DNA from 4 places in the Pseudomonas chaetocerotis genome. Region 4 is predicted to be linked to each of the others. Evidence: riboswitches for the same ligand, from Rfam matches in the RefSeq annotation. Region 4 holds a riboswitch; each other region holds the start of a gene.
The links. Region 4 has a riboswitch for cobalamin ahead of cobO (cob(I)yrinic acid a,c-diamide adenosyltransferase). Riboswitches for the same ligand answer to the same signal wherever they lie in the genome.
Positions count from the first base shown of each region.

Region 1: linked by a shared signal. The riboswitch ahead of H3221_RS07915 (TonB-dependent receptor domain-containing protein) and the one ahead of cobO (cob(I)yrinic acid a,c-diamide adenosyltransferase) in region 4 are both predicted to bind cobalamin.
Region 2: linked by a shared signal. The riboswitch ahead of cobW (cobalamin biosynthesis protein CobW) and the one ahead of cobO (cob(I)yrinic acid a,c-diamide adenosyltransferase) in region 4 are both predicted to bind cobalamin.
Region 3: linked by a shared signal. The riboswitch ahead of cobG (precorrin-3B synthase) and the one ahead of cobO (cob(I)yrinic acid a,c-diamide adenosyltransferase) in region 4 are both predicted to bind cobalamin.

Region 1 is NZ_JACFYX020000003.1:354,384-356,578, reverse strand. It holds gene H3221_RS07915 (TonB-dependent receptor domain-containing protein) at 1-1,078, opposite strand, end outside; cobalamin riboswitch at 1,166-1,358, opposite strand; gene dxs (1-deoxy-D-xylulose-5-phosphate synthase) at 1,437-2,195, opposite strand, start outside.
Region 2 is NZ_JACFYX020000002.1:174,153-176,347, forward strand. It holds gene cobN (cobaltochelatase subunit CobN) at 1-123, opposite strand, end outside; gene cobW (cobalamin biosynthesis protein CobW) at 215-1,264, opposite strand; cobalamin riboswitch at 1,360-1,554, opposite strand; gene H3221_RS04775 (cobalamin biosynthesis protein) at 1,641-2,081, shown strand; gene cobM (precorrin-4 C(11)-methyltransferase) at 2,078-2,195, shown strand, end outside.
Region 3 is NZ_JACFYX020000002.1:152,112-154,306, forward strand. It holds gene cbiE (precorrin-6y C5,15-methyltransferase (decarboxylating) subunit CbiE) at 1-526, opposite strand, end outside; cobalamin riboswitch at 777-974, shown strand; gene cobG (precorrin-3B synthase) at 1,067-2,195, shown strand, end outside.
Region 4 is NZ_JACFYX020000004.1:330,534-332,728, reverse strand. It holds gene H3221_RS09780 (C40 family peptidase) at 1-445, shown strand, start outside; gene H3221_RS09775 (hypothetical protein) at 452-772, shown strand; cobalamin riboswitch at 806-1,015, shown strand; gene cobO (cob(I)yrinic acid a,c-diamide adenosyltransferase) at 1,201-1,812, shown strand; gene H3221_RS09765 (cobyrinate a,c-diamide synthase) at 1,812-2,195, shown strand, end outside.

The DNA of each region.
Region 1 (2,195 bases), on a different contig from region 4:
GATGCTGGACGAAGGCCGCTCGGTTCCAGCGTGAGTCCTCGGCGAAGGCCGCGCTGCTGTGCAGGCGATCCTCGTACCAGTCGGCACCGACCAGCAGTTGCTGGTTATCGCTGAGCGTCAGGGTATTTACCCAGCTCACAGCGTCTCGATAGGTGGTGTAGGTAAAGAATGAATAGTCTGGCGCTGCCGGCGAGTCATCACCGCTATCGCGCTGGTCTTTGCTGTGGCCTATTTCCAGACGGCTGTTCCAGCGCTCGTTGAGCTGGCCATCGATGAAACCGGAAAGGCTGCTGACCTGAAAGTCCGTTGTCGGAAGCAGGCCGGTAAAGACGTCGTCGTATTCCACCTGTCCGCGCTGATCGAGTGCGCTGAAGCCAGCCTGTAGATCATCATTGAAGTGGTGCGACAGATTCAGGCTGAGCGAGCGGTTGCGGTAGGCGTCGTCGTCGCCATTGGTGCCGAAACCGTCGCGGGTCGCGTCAATGCCGGCTGTCTCGTCCAGGGCGGCGCCGAGGTGAAAGCGAGTGTGCTCGTCACCGCCGGAGAGGCCAAGGCTGCGCTGGTAGGTGCTGTCGCTGCCAGCCGCCAGGCGCGCGTAGGGCTTGAGGCCAGGGCCGTCGCCCTGGCGAGTGAAGATCTGAATCACCCCGCCAATGGCGTCGGAGCCGTAGAGTGCCGAACGGGCGCCACGGACCACTTCGATGCGTTCGATCTGTTCGGGAGCGAGAAACTCCAGGCTGCTGGTGCCGCTGGAGGCCGCCGCGATGCGTTGACCGTCGACCAGGACCAGGGTTTGTGCCGTGCTGGTGCCACGCAGGAACACGCCAGTCTGGCTGCCGGCACCGCCAGTGCGGACCACGCTGAGGCCTGGCACGCGTTCCAGCAGTTCGACAACGCTGCTGACTTGCAGGCGTTCGATATCCTGGCGAGTAAATACACTGGTTGCTGCTGTGGCCTGCGTTTGCGGCTCGGCCAGGCGGCCCGAAGTGATAACCAGAGGCTCGCTTAGATACGGCTCGGCAGCCAGCAGGGCAGCAGGCATGAAGCTGATGGCCAGAGCCAGACGAGACAGTTTCATTATTTTTCCTCAACGGTCGGCAGACGTTCGAGGAAGGCAGGCGCAAGCGCGGGCAGGGCAGCGCTTGACCGTGTCGCCCTCCGCAACACCAGTCGCACCGCCTTGGCCGGTCTCCGGGCTCTCGACCCGCGTCCGCCTTCCCAGGCCTGGCCCAGTGGCTGTTGGACGCGGCGCAAGCTCAGCGCTTGCTGTCGATTACCGTTGCGGGGGCAGCGTCGGCATCGCACCGACTTCCCGTTTAACGCCGCTTGCGCAGCACACCCTGGCGGAACATGAATGGCGCGCACCTTAGTGCGCGCGAGTATGAATGACAAGCAAGCCGCGCTCATTCAGCGATGAGCGGGCTTCATGCTCAGGCCTAGAGCAGGCTCAGGCGCTCGCGTACCGCGCGTTCGATACCCGCGTCGTCGAGACCGCATTCGGCGAGCATCTGGCTGGGCTTGGCGTGCTCGACGTAGTAGTCCGGCAGGCCCAGGTGCAGCACCGGTACCTGGCGATTTTCTGCAGCGAAGAATTCGCTGACCGCGCTGCCGGCGCCGCCCATGATGCTGTTTTCCTCGAGGGTCACCAGCAGCTCATGGTTGCCTGCCAGTTCGCGTAGCAGGGTTTCGTCCAGGGGTTTTACGAAGCGCATGTCGACTACAGTGGCATCCAGCGTTTCACCCACGCGCAGGGCTTCGGCCAGTTGCACGCCGAAGGCCAGCAGGGCGACGCCCTTGCCCCAGCGGCGCACGACCGCCTTGCCGATTTCCAGCGGCTCCAGGCCTGCATCGAGCGCTGCGTTGGGGCCGGTGCCGCGCGGGTAGCGCACGGCGGCCGGGCCGTCGAACAGGTGGCCGGTGGTGAGCATGCGGCGCAACTCGTTTTCGTCGCTCGGAGTCATCACCAGCATGCCGGGAATGCAGCGCAGGTAGGACAGGTCGAAGCTGCCGGCGTGGGTCGGACCGTCTTCGCCGACCAAGCCGGCGCGGTCGATGGCGAACAGCACGTCGAGGTGCTGCACGGCAACGTCGTGGATCAGTTGGTCATAGGCACGCTGGAGGAAGGTGGAATAGATCGCCACCACCGGCTTGGCGCCTTCACAGGCCATGCCGGCCGCGAGGGTCACGGCGTGCTG
Region 2 (2,195 bases), on a different contig from region 4:
GGCCAGCAGGGAGAGATGCGAATCACCCGTGCACAGGATTACCAGCTCGGCAGGCGTCTGGCCAAGATCGGCGATGCTGTCGGCCGGCAATTGAGCGCCGGGCTGGGTGCGTAGAAGATGCATATTCGTTCCGTGGCAGGCGCGAATCGTGGGAGGGGCTTTAGCAGCGACTATCCGCGAACCGAATCGCGGCTAAAGCCCCTCGCACAATCACTCAGGCCAGCGCTGCTTGCAGCTCGGCCTCGATAGCCAGGCGGTCGAGCTGCTGGCCGATCACCACCAGACGACTCACTCGCGGCTCGTCGGCCTGCCAGGCGCGGTCGAAATGACGATCGAAGCGCTGGCCAACACCTTGCACCAGCAGACGCATCGGTTTGCCAGGAATGGCCGCGAACCCCTTTACGCGCAGGATGCCGTACTTGGCCACCGCATCCTTCAACGCGGCAAGTAGGCGCGCCTCCTCGGCTTCCGGTAGTTCCACGTGGAACGAGTCGAATTCCTCGTGATCGTGGTCCTCGTCTTCATCGTCATGATGGGTGCGGCGACTGTCGATATGCAGCTCGGTTTCGCTGTTCAGACCCAGCAGCACGTCCAGCGGCAGCTCGCCGCCGTGCGCCTCGATCACCTTGACCGCCGGCGGCAGCTCCTCGGCAACCTCGGCGCGCACCGCAGCCAGCGCCTCGGCGTCGAGCAGATCGGCCTTGTTGAGGATCACCAGGTCGGCGCTGGCCAGTTGGTCGGCGAACAGCTCGTGCAACGGCGATTCGTGATCCAGATTGGGATCGAGCTTGCGCTGCTCGTCCACCTGATCGGGGAAGGCGGCGAAGGTGCCAGCGGCCACAGCAGGGCTGTCGACCACGGTGATCACCGCATCGACCGTGCAGGCGTTGCGGATTTCCGGCCAGTTGAAGGCTTGCACCAAAGGCTTGGGCAGCGCCAGGCCACTGGTCTCGATAAGGATATGGTCGAGGTCGCCACGGCGCGCCACCAGCTCGCGCATCACCGGGAAGAACTCTTCCTGCACCGTGCAGCACAGGCAGCCGTTGGCCAACTCGAAGACACGGCAGTTGGCCTCCTCCTCGCTGCAGCCGATGGAGCACTGCCTGAGGATCTCGCCATCGATGCCCAGCTCGCCGAACTCGTTGACGATCACCGCGATACGGCGGCCGCCGGCATTGGCCAACAGGTGACGCAGCAGGGTGGTTTTGCCGGCACCGAGAAAACCGGTGACGATGGTGACAGGCAGTTTGGCGAGGGTTTTCATGGATGGCCCCGTGGCGTCGGTAAGTTCGGCGGACGGGTACGCGCAGGCGGGCACGCAAGGGCGCGCTGGCCGCGTCGGATCACCCCGTCCGAGCAGTTGGCTGGTCAATCGAGGCAGGTCTCCTGGCTCACGGTCTGCGCGTTGCGCGCCCTTCACCTTCCCGCCAGAGGCAGTGGTATCTCGAAGGGTTTGAGACCGTTCACAGTTGCGGGGGCAGCCAGGGCATAGACCCTGTTCCCTCTTAGCTCCCCGACGCCGTGCCGGGAAGAACCTCGAAAGCGAGAAGGCTACGCAGGCCTTGGCGGCCGGTCAATCGCGGTTGACCGTTGGAATGCGCCATGGTGAGCTACGCCGCTGCACAGCATGAGCTCCCTTGATGATGCCAAGCCCCTCGAACCCCGGCCCTGACGCCTCGCCCATGGTGGTAGCCGGGCTTGGCTGCAGGCGCGATTGCCCCCGGCAAGACCTGCTCGCCCTGCTCATCCACAGCCTGGCACAGCATGGGCTGACTGTGGATAACCTCGCTGGATTGGCCAGCATCGCCCACAAGTGCGACGAACCGGGGCTGCATGAACTGGCCACGCACCTGAATCTGGAGCTGACATTCTTCACCGCCGAAGCGCTTACGCCCCACCAGCCGGAGAAAGCCGGCAGTCCCCTGATCCGATCCGTAACGGGCAGCCCCGCTGTAGCGGAACCCTGCGCTCTGGCGCTGGCAAGGCGACAGGGCACGGCAGCTCAACTACTGGGCGAGAAAACCCGCACGGCCAACGCCACCTGTGCGTTGGCCACCTTCGATAGAGCACCCGTAGCATGACCGTCTATTTCATCGGCGCCGGCCCCGGCGATCCCGAACTGATCACCGTCAAGGGCCAGCGCCTGATCCGCTCGTGCCCGGTCATTCTGTATGCCGGCTCACTGGTGCCCGAGG
Region 3 (2,195 bases), on a different contig from region 4:
CAAGGTGCTCCAGCAGGGTCAAGCGGCTGGCGCCGAAACCGCGCGCACGCAGGGCTTCGGCAACCTGCGCGGGCGTGTCGCCATCGGCGCTCAATACCAGTAGGCGCGTGCCGGGATACAACCGGGCATTGAGCGTGGCCAGCGGACGGCCGACCAGTGACAGCACCTCCACCGCCTGCAATGGCCAGCCCAGGCGCGCCGCCGCCAGCGACACCGAGGATGGCGCGGGCAATACCCGCAACTCGTCGGCAGGCACCTGGCGCGCCAGACTGGCGCCGACGCCGTAGAACATCGGGTCACCACTGGCCAGCACGCACACCGCCTCGCCACGCCGCGCCAGCAGCGGCTCAAGGTCGAAGGGGCTGGGCCAGGTTTCCCGCTCGCCGCTGATGCACGGCGGCAGCAACGCCAGTTGGCGCGGCGCGCCGACGATGCGCGTGGCTGCCAGCAGCGCGCGGCGCGCGGCCTTGCCCAGGCCGGGATAGCCGTCTTCGCCGATACCGACCAGGGTCAACCAGGGTTTCATCCAATGTCCTCGCACAGGCCCGACGGACCGCCTGTCCGCGCTCCGGGCAAAGCGGGCATAATAGCGCCTTCGTCGGTGCCCTTTATAAGTGGGCCTAAGAGTCTGTTTACGATCTCGCGAGCTAGAGCCATGCAAGGCGCAACGACCAACGGGAGTAACAGCCAAAGGCTGGCCCGGAGGGTGAGCGCCAGCGAATAAAAGCAGGCGAGGAAGCGCAGTGTGCTGTAGCACATGAGCATTCCGAGTCTGCTTTTAACGCAGCAGGGCCGACGCGCCGCAGATCGTAGACAGGCTCGAAGAGGGAATCCGGAGCGATCACTGATCGCCACCGAGCTGCCCCCGCAACTGTAAACAGCGAGTCCAATGCAATCAGCCACTGGGTAACTGGGAAGGCGCGGCGGACGAAGACCTGTCAGCCAGGAGACCTGCCGACGAACGCTGGTCGCGAGTGCCAACATCGGGCGGGGTGTACCGATGCCATGAAGTCTCCTATGGGATTTCGCTGGTTAGGTCGCCGCGTCTTTGTTGCTGGTGAACCCTGTGCGCGACCGCTCCATCACTGTCGAATCAATCCTGCCCCGGGCCTCTGCCTGCCCCGGTCTGCTGCGCATCGTACCTGCGCTCGATGGCGGCATCTGCCGCATCAAGCTGCCCGGCGGCGTGCTGAACAGTGCCCAGGCGCGGGCGATTGCCGAAGCTGCGCGGCTACATGCCAGCGGCGTGCTGGAGCTGACCAACCGCAGCAACCTGCAGATTCGTGGCGTGCTCCCCGGCCGGGAAGGTGCACTGATCGATGCACTGCTGAGCGCCGGACTCGGCCCGCGCGTGGCCGCCGCTGACGATGTGCGCAACCTGCTGCTCAGCCCTGCTGCCGGCTTCGATCCGCAGGCGCGAGTGGACGTGCGCCCGCTGGCCAACCAGTTGCTCGACCTGCTGCAGGACACTCCAGCGCTGCATGCCCTGTCGCCCAAGTTCGCGCTGCAACTGGACGGCGGCGAAGCCCTGGCCATGCGCGCACACCCCCACGACCTGTGGCTGGCCGCCGAGAATGAACGGCACCTGTTGCTGGGCCTGGCCGGCTGCCCCCTCGACACGCCATTGGCGCGAATCGAGGCGACCCAGGCGGTCACGCTGGTGCGCGAACTCCTGTTGCTGTTTCTCGAACTGGCGACTCCCGAGCAATCACGCATGCGCCAGTTGCTGACGCAGATCCCTGCCGACGAATTGCTGCAACGCCTGCAGGCACGTCTGGATTTCACCCTGCAGGCCCCACCGGCGTGGCAGCCTGCCGCAACGATCAAACACACGCCGGCAGGGATTTATCCACAGGCGCAGAATGGCCTGCACATGGTGTTGGCCGGTGCTCGGCTCGGTCGACTGCACGCCGAACAACTGCTGGCGCTGGCCGAGCTGAGCGAGCGCCACGGCGACGGCGAGCTGCGCCTGACACCCTGGCAAGGCGTACTGCTGGGCAATGTGCCCGAACCCGCCAGCCGTGAACTGCTGGCAGCACTGGGCGAACTGGGCCTGCTGACCCACGTCGACGAGCCGCTGCTTGGTCTGGTCGCCTGTACCGGCTCGGCCGCCTGCGCACGCGGCCTGGCCGACAGCAAGCACCATGCCCTGCACCTGGCCGACCTGCTGCGCGAAAGCGGCGCGCGACCACAGG
Region 4 (2,195 bases):
GCCTGGTTACACCCCTCCAGTCTCCTCGTCCTCCTATCAGGGCGGCGCTGAGGACGTGTTGTTCCGCGCCCTTGGCCTGGTCGGTACGCCGTATCGCTACGGTGGCAACACCCCGGAAGGCGGTTTCGACTGCAGCGGCCTGATCGGCTACGTTTATCGCGATGCCGCTGGTATCAGTTTGCCGCGTTCGACGCGTGAGCTGAGTGCCATGCGCACACCTGATGTCCGCCGCGACGCCCTGCAAAGCGGCGATCTGGTGTTCTTTGCCACCAATGGCGGGCGCGCTGTCAGTCATGCCGGGATCTATGTCGGCGAAGGGCGTTTCGTGCATGCGCCGTCCAGTGGCGGCACGGTGCGTCTGGATAGCCTCGACAACGTCTACTGGCAGCGTGTCTACCTCGATGCCAAGCGGGTCATCACGCCAGAGCTCGCGCGTAATCCCTGAGCAGCCATGGTCGATCCCATTCGCCTGCCGCCTCAGCCCGAGTTCTGCGAGCTGTGCGCACGCCCAGTCGCGTTGACCCGGCATCACCTGATTCCCAAGGCGCTGCACGACAAGGTGTATGTGCAGAAGCGCTATCCCCGTCATGAACGAATTACCGCCACGCTGTGGGTTTGCCGCGCCTGCCATAACCAGATTCATCGGCTTTTCAGCGAAAAGGAGCTGGCGCTGACCTACAACAGCCGCGAGGCGCTGCTGAGCGACGAGCGTTTGCGAACGTTCGTCGACTGGTTGGCGCGCAAGCCGCCCGGGTTCATGCCCAGGCATTGAGCGGCGTTGACGGGCAGGGCTGCCAGCCTCTACCCTGCGCGCCTTGCTTCAGGTGCCCCGCGTTGCCGTGAATGGCGGCCAAGGGGTGAAACAGGGAAGCCGGTTCCAATGCCGGCGCTGCCCCCGCAACGGTAGGTGAGTCAAACGTCGCTTCAGTCCACTGTGTATGTGCACGGGAAGGCGCGACGCAGAACCCATGGTTCACTCACAAGCCCGGAGACCGGCCTGTAGCAGTTTCACGGCATCGCGGAGGGCGTTGTCCGGCCAACGCTTCGGTTCTCCGGGGCGTTCGTGTTTTTTGTCTTCCGCTCGCCTGACCAGCCATTAGCGCCTGAACGAGGATGTGCGGATCATTGCCGCGTCGTTTTCCTCGTTGCCGTTCCACTGCCTATCAAACCGGTGGGACGGGCGCCTGACAGGATCACCGCATGAGCGAATCGACCGACCGCGATGCCCGCCACAAGGCGCGCATGCAACGCAAGAAAGCCCTGATCGACGAAAAGATCGCCCAGGCCCAGGATGAATACGGCCTGCTGCTGGTGCACAGCGGCAATGGCAAGGGCAAGAGCAGCAGCGCCTTCGGCATGGTCGCGCGTGCCCTGGGTCATGGCATCAAGGTCGGCGTGGTGCAGTTCATCAAGGGTGCGGCCAGCACCGGTGAAGAAACCTTCTTCCGCCGTTTTCCCGAGGAAGTCAGCTATCACGTGATGGGCGAAGGCTTCACCTGGGAAACCCAGGATCGCCAGCGTGATATCGCCAAGGCTCAGCAAGCCTGGGCGGTGGCCCAGCGCCTGCTCAGTGATGAGTCGGTCGGCCTGGTGCTGCTGGACGAGCTGAACATAGCCCTCAAGCATGGCTACCTCGAACTGGACACGGTGCTGGCCGATATCGAAGCCCGGCCACTGTTGCAGCATGTGGTGGTGACCGGGCGCGGCGCCTTGCCTGGGATGATCGAGGCGGCTGACACCGTCACCGACATGAGCCTGGTCAAGCACGCATTCAAGTCCGGGGTAAAAGCACAGAAGGGCATCGAATTCTGATGACCACACGTCACTGTCCGGCACTATTGATCGCTGCACCAGCTTCCGGTCAGGGCAAGACCACCGTCACCGCCGCGCTGGCGCGCCTGCATACGCGTCAGGGGCGCCGGGTTCGCGTGTTCAAATGCGGCCCGGACTTCCTCGACCCGATGATCCACGCCCGCGCCAGTGGCGCGCCGGTGTATCAGCTCGACCTGGCCATGGTCGGCGAGGCGGAAAGTCGCCGGCTGCTTTGGCAGGCCGCCGGTGAGGCCGATCTGATCCTGATCGAAGGGGTGATGGGCCTGTTCGACGGCAAGCCCTCGGCGGCCGACCTGGCGCGCCATTTCGGCGTGCCGGTGCTGGGCGTGATCGACGGTGCGGCCATGGCGCAGACCTTCGGC